DNA from 2 places in the Arthrobacter gandavensis genome. Region 2 is predicted to be linked to the other one. Evidence: predicted binding sites of a transcription regulator. Region 2 holds the regulator's gene; the other holds the start of a gene.

Region 1 (3,389 bases), on a different contig from region 2:
GGCCAACCTGGTCCAGCTTCAGGCCGAGGTCCGGAGACACAACCTGGGCACCGGTCAGGGTGGCGATGTCCTGCATCATGGCCTTGCGGCGGTCGCCGAAGCCCGGTGCCTTGACGGCAACCACGTTCAGCGTGCCGCGGATCTTGTTGACCACCAGGGTGGAGAGGGCTTCGCCATCCACGTCTTCGGCAATGATGAACAGCGGCTTGGAGGCCTGCAGGGCCTTTTCCAGCAGCGGCAGGAATTCGGCAACCGAGGAGATCTTGCCGGAGTTGATCAGGATCAGCGCGTCTTCGAGGACGGCTTCCTGGCGCTCGGCGTCGGTGACGAAGTACGGCGAGAGGTAACCCTTGTCGAACTGCATGCCCTCGGTGATGACCAGTTCGGTGGACGTCGAGGATGACTCCTCGATGGTGATGACGCCGTCCTTGCCGACCTTGTCGAACGCTTCGGCCAGCAGCTGGCCAACTTCCTCGCTCTGCGCGGAGATGGCTGCCACGTGCGCAACCTGGTTGCCTTCAACTTCCTTGGCGTTTTCCAGCAGGCGTGCGGCCACTGCTTCAACAGCGGTTTCGATGCCGTGCTTCAGGGCACCGGGAGCCGCGCCTGCGGCTACGTTGCGCAGGCCTTCCTTGACCAGTGCCTGGGCCAGGACCGTTGCGGTGGTGGTGCCGTCGCCGGCAACATCGTTGGTCTTGGTGGCAACTTCCTTGGCCAGCTGGGCGCCAAGGTTCTCATACGGATCGTCGAGTTCCACCTCGCGGGCGATCGTGACGCCGTCGTTGGTGATGGTGGGTGCGCCCCAGGTCTTGGCGAGCACCACGTTGCGGCCGCGCGGGCCGAGGGTGACCTTGACGGTGTTGGCGAGCTTGTCGACACCGGCTTCCAGTGAACGACGGGCGGAGTCGTTGAACTCCAACTGCTTTGCCATGTGCGTGTCCTTTCGAGAACTACATCTACAAAAGAAGACCCCGGCCGAATCTGGCCGGGGTCTTCAAAGACTTACTTGACGACGATGGCCAGCACGTCGCGTGCGGAGAGCACCAGGTATTCCTGGCCGCCCTGCTTGACCTCGGTTCCGCCGTACTTCGAGTAGATGACGACGTCGCCTTCAGCAACATCGATCGGCACACGGTTGCCGTTGTCGTCAACGCGGCCGGGGCCGACTGCTACGACTTCACCTTCCTGGGGCTTTTCCTTAGCGGTGTCCGGGATAACCAGGCCGGAGGCCGTGGTCTGCTCAGCTTCGAGCGGGCGAACAACGATGCGATCCTCAAGGGGCTTAATAGAGACCGACACTCGGGCTCTCCTTTGCTTAGTTACTAACGGGTTTGTGGACCGTCGGTAGGCGCTTGCCGTCGTCGCGGGTGCCGGTGGGCGCTTCCCTCAGGAATTAGCACCCTCACATGGGGAGTGCTAGCTCCGACTTTATGCAACGGTTAGCACTCGGTCAAGGCGAGTGCCAACAAAGTCTGCAAGATTCTCCTTCGAGGCCAGGGCAGGGCCACCGGCCCGATGAACGGACGTTACCCAAAGGCCTTCATGTAAGTTGCTTAGCCTTGCCTAACAAGATAGTTTTCAATGGCGCGCGAAATTAGCAAACGATTTTGTGACCTAATGGCGGAGGCATCCGCCGGCAGGCCAAACCGAAGAGATCATCTGGAGCACCCCCAAAGTGAAGACCACCCTCAAGTCCCGGCTGCTGGCCGGAACCGCCCTGGTTTCCCTGCTCGCTGTAAGCGCCTGCGGCCAGGAGACCGACGCCGCCGCTGAACCCGCAGCCTCAGAGTCGACCACCGTCACCGTGGAGCACACCCAGGGCACCACGGAGGTTCCCGTGAACCCGGAGGTCGTCTACACGTTCGACCTCGGTGCACTCGACACCCTCGACGCCCTCGGCATCGAGGTTGACGGCGTCCCGGCAGCAAACTTCCCCGAAAGCCTCTCCAAGTACGGCTCGGATGACTACGCCAAGATCGGCAGCATGAAGGAACCGGACTTCGAGGCAATCAGCGCCGGCGCTCCGGACCTGATCATCATGTCCGGCCGCACCGCCGACTCCTACGAAGAGTTCTCCAAGATCGCCCCCACGATCAACCTCAGCACTGACGCTGCGGATCCCTGGAACTCCTTCATCTCCAACACCGAGATCATCGGTGAGATCTTCGGCAAGGAAGCCGAAGTCGAGGAGAAGCTCGCCGCGCTCGACTCCAAGGTCGAAGAAACCAAGGCAACCGCAGCCGACGCCGGCAACGGCCTGATCATCATGACCAGCGGCGGCGAAATGACTGCTTACGGTGCAGGGTCGCGCTTTGGCCTGATCCACGACGTCCTTGGTGTTGCCACGGCTGCTGACATCAAGTCCGAAGCCCAGCACGGCGAATCCGTGTCCTTCGAATATGTCGCCGAGATCAACCCGGACAACCTGTTCGTCATCGACCGCGACGTCGCAGTCGGCAACGCCGGTGAAGTAGCCTCCGCGGTGCTGGACAACGAGCTTGTCATGGGCACCAAGGCTGCCAAGAACGACCGCATCACCATGCTCGATTCCTCCAGCTGGTACCTGGTGGGCTACGGCCTGAACAACGTTGACGCCATGGTCAGCGCTGTCCAGGACGGCATCTCCTAACCGTCCCCTTACCTGCTAGATCCTCGCTGGCCGGGACCGCCTTCGGGTGGCCCCGGCCAGCGAGGGAGACGGAACCCTCATGACAACACAGATCAGCCCCGCAGCTCCGGCCACTGCCGGGGCCGCTGCCGTATCCGGACCACGACGGCGGGTCCCCGGCCCGGCAGTCATGCTGGTCCTGGGCGGCGCCGCCGTCCTTCTGCTCGCCATCGTGAGCATGTTCGTGGGGGTCAGCGATGTTTCCCTGTCCTCGCTGCTGGCCGGGGACGAACACGCCTGGAACATCTTCTGGGTCAGCCGGGTGCCGCGGACACTGAGCATCATCCTCGCCGGCATGGCGCTCAGCGTGGCCGGGCTGATCATGCAGCTGATGGCGCGGAACAAGTTCGTTGAACCGTCCACCGTGGGCACCATCGAATCTGCATCCCTGGGCATCCTCGTGGTGACGGTGCTCATTCCCGGCGCTTCGCTGTTTATGAAAATGTCCACGGCAACCCTCTTCGCCGTGGCCGGCACCGCACTCTTCCTGCTGATCCTGCGCCGCATTCCGCTGCGCAACACCCTGATCGTGCCTCTGGTCGGCATCATGCTGGGCGGTGTCATTGCCGCCGTCACCACGTTCTTCGCCTACCGGTTCGACCTGCTGCAGACGCTGAACTCCTGGATGACCGGGGACTTCTCCGGCGTGCTGCGCGGACGCTACGAGCTGCTGTGGATCGTGGGCGCCCTGACCCTGATCGGATTCCTGGCTGCGGACCGG
Region 2 (3,389 bases):
AGATGGGACTGGTCACTGTACGTTCCGGTGGCTAGTGGTTACCGAGGCGGTCGCGGAGCTTCGCGAAGACACCGCTGTTGCTGTTGCCGCTGACCCGGCCCTCGGCGAATTCCTCCCCGCGCAGTTCTGCGAGCCGGCGCAGCAGTTCTTCCTGCGCAGCATCGAGCTTCTGCGGTGTCTCCACCTGGACGTGCACCATCAGGTCACCCCGGCCATAACCGCGCAGGTGGGTCACGCCAAGGCCCTTGAGCGTGGTGACTTCACCGGACTGGGTTCCGGCCTTGATCTGGATTTCCCGCTCCCCGTCAAAGGTATCCATGTTGATGACTGTGCCCAGCGCGGCCGCCGTCATCGGAACCGTCAGCGTTGCGTGCAGGTCATCGCCGTCGCGCAGGAACACCGGATCGGCGTTGACCCGGATCTCGACGTACAGGTCGCCCTGCGGTCCGCCTGCGGTTCCGGCTTCGCCCTGTCCGCTGAGCTGGATCCGGGTGCCGGTTGCGACGCCGGCGGGAACCTTGATGGTCAGGGTGCGGCGGCTGCGGACGCGGCCTTCGCCGGCACATTCGTGGCACGGATCCGGGATGACCGTTCCAAACCCCTGGCAGGATCCGCAGGGTGCGGTCGTCATGACCTGGCCAAGGATTGAACGTACGGCGCGCTGGACCTGGCCGCTGCCGTGGCAGATGTCGCAGGTGCGCGGTGAGGTTCCCGGCTGGCAGCAGGAGCCCTCACAGGTGGGGCAGAGGACCGCGGTCTCGACGTCGATCTTCTTGTTGGTGCCGAAGACGGCATCCTTCAGGTCGATCCGGACGTTGATCAGTGCGTCCTGGCCGCGCCGGGTACGCGATGCCGGGCCGCGTCCGCCGCCAGGGGCACCGCCGCCGAAGAAGGTGTCGAAGATGTCCTGGAAGCCGAAGCCCTGGCCGCCGAAGCCGCCGCCAAAACCGTTGTCCGTGCCGTTTTCCTGGCCGGTGGTGTCGTACACGCGGCGCTTCTGCGGGTCGGAGAGGACCTCATAGGCATGGGTAACGGCCTTGAACTCGTCTGCCGCTCCGGGGGCAGTATTCACGTCCGGATGGAGCTTGCGGGCCAGCTTGCGGTAGGCCTTCTTGATTTCCTCGCCGGTGGCATCCCGGCTAACGCCGAGTACCTGGTAGTGATCACTCACTCGTGCACATCGCTTCCTGTGTTGCGTCCCCCGCCTCGGGGGTGGTTAGTCTTCCGCAGGGCGCCGTTCGGGCGCCTGCCGGTCTTGTGGGTCAGTTGTTCAGGACCCGGGAAAGGTAGCGGGCAACGGCTCGGACCGCTGCCATGGTGTTGGGATAGTCCATCCGGGTGGGACCGAGGATTCCCACCATAGCGGAAGCATCCGGCCCATACCCAGTGGCTACGACGGATGCTTCGGAGAGGGAACCGTAGGGATTCTCGGATCCGATCCGCACCGAAACACCCCTTGCGTCCTGTTCCATCTCGGAGAGCAGCCGCAGCATGACTACCTGCTCTTCGAGGGCTTCCAGGATGGGGCCGATGGTCAGCGGGAAGTCTCCGGTGGCGCGGGCCAGGTTCGCTGTGCCGGCCATGACCATCCGGTCTTCGCGGTTGATCCCGGCCAGTTGTTCCAGTGCCCGCCCCAGCGCCGCCGCGGTTCCGCGCAGGTGCGCCGGAACTGTGGCCAGGGTGTCCGCGAGGTGGGAGGTGATCCGGGTCAGCGTGGTACCGGCCAGTGCCTGCAGGAAATGCTGGCGGAGTTCGTGCAGGTCCTGTTCGGTCACTGGTGCAGGGGCGGTGATGACGCGCTGCTCCACCCGGCCAGTGGTGGAGATCAGGACTACCAGGACCTGGGCCGGCGCCAGCAGGACAAACTCGATGTGGCGCACCTTCGCATTGCCCAGATGGGGGTACTGGACGACGGCGACCTGGTTGGTCAGCTGGGAAAGCAGCCGTACCGTGCGGTCCAGGATGTCGTCGATGTCCTCCGCGCCTTCCAGAAGCGTCTGGATGGCGCGGCGTTCGGCAGCCGAAAGCGGCTTCAGGTCCGAAAGCTGGTCCACGAACAGGCGGTAGCCCTTATCGGTGGGGATGCGTCCGGCGGAAGTGTGCGGGGCAACGATCAGGCCCTCTTCTTCGAGGACAGCCATGTCATTGCGGATGGTCGCGGAGGAAACCCCCAGGTGGTGGCGTTCAACCAGTGCCTTTGAGCCGACGGGCTCGCGGGAGTGGACGTAATCTTCGACAATGGCCCGGAGCACCTCGAGCCTGCGTGGTTCGCTCAATGGTTTCCTCCTTCGCTGACTGGCCTTTGGCTGGCGGCTGTCATCAGGCCAGACTTAGCACTCGGTGTCCCTAAGTGCTAAGTCTAATACCATCCGCTCCCGTTGCTAGCATTGATTCCTCCGTGCCTGCGGCCAGCGCAGGCGCTTCGCCGCGTCGTCAGGAACGAGGTTTTATGCCCAGCTACGAATGGGGCCCGCAGGACATCACCGCCCCGGCCCGGAAGGCCCTGCGGCAGGTGGGCGCCGAAAAAGGCCTGGTCCTGGAAGAGGTCCAGACCGGCTGGGTAGGTGCAGTGCTCCGCACGGAGAAGTCCGGCGGAATGCACCTGGTGGTACTGGAGGATTACCGCGGGCGGACACGTTCCTTTGAACTGGGCTTCGGCTTCCTCCTGGAAGGCGAACCCGTCGAAGTTATCCCCGCCGTCAAGACGGCTGCCCCCGTGGCCCGCCGGACGGCGTCGGGCTCTGTCGCCGTCGAGGGCGTCCGTGCCCGTACCGCCCGCGCCAGCCGCATCTGGGTTGAAGGCAAGCACGACGCGGAACTGGTGGAAAAGGTTTGGGGAGACGACCTTCGGATCGAAGGCATCGTCGTCGAACCCCTCCATGGCGTAGATGACCTGGCCGGTGCCGTGCGCGGCTTTTCCCCCGGCCCCGGCAGGCGCCTCGGCATCCTCGTAGACCATTTGGTGTCCGGTTCCAAGGAATCGCGCATCGCCGCTGAAGCGATGCGGGTGCCCGGAGCCGCCGGGAACGTGCTGATTGTCGGCCACCCGTACGTTGATGTCTGGCAGGCGATCAAGCCCCACGTAATCGGCTTGGAGGCATGGCCGGCGGTCCCGCGGCATGAGGACTGGAAAACCGGAATCCTCAAGGGGCTCGGCTGGCCGCACCGCGACCATACCGACGTCGCCATGGGCTGGAAGAAGCTGTTGGGTTCGGTTCGCACCTACGCAGATTTGGAGCCGTCCCTGCTGGGCCGGGTGGAGGAAGTCATCGACTTCCTGACCGTTCAGTAGCGGTGCGCCGGAGAGCCGGCAGGCTCCCCCGCGGCACGGCACGCTGGGACACCCGGTGCCTGCTCCTGCCGCTGAAGCCAGTACCCTTGTCTAACAA

Evidence for each region. Region 2 encodes HrcA, which represses chaperone genes, less so after heat shock. Its sites were predicted from a motif close to TTNGCACTCGNNNNNNNCGAGTGCNAA; they were not measured.
Region 1: groES (co-chaperone GroES) is a predicted target of HrcA. The motif match lies at 1,440-1,466, and genes of this name have one in related genera.

What each region holds. Positions count from the first base shown of each region.
Region 1 covers NZ_BAAALV010000002.1:1,113,569-1,116,957, reverse strand. The annotation lists gene groL (chaperonin GroEL) at 1-931, opposite strand, end outside; gene groES (co-chaperone GroES) at 1,003-1,299, opposite strand; gene ABFX29_RS08535 (siderophore ABC transporter substrate-binding protein) at 1,676-2,629, shown strand; gene ABFX29_RS08530 (ABC transporter permease) at 2,709-3,389, shown strand, end outside.
Region 2 covers NZ_BAAALV010000001.1:321,288-324,676, forward strand. The annotation lists gene ABFX29_RS01515 (16S rRNA (uracil(1498)-N(3))-methyltransferase) at 1-16, opposite strand, end outside; gene dnaJ (molecular chaperone DnaJ) at 32-1,171, opposite strand; gene hrcA (heat-inducible transcriptional repressor HrcA) at 1,263-2,276, opposite strand; gene ABFX29_RS01530 (DUF3097 domain-containing protein) at 2,450-3,292, shown strand.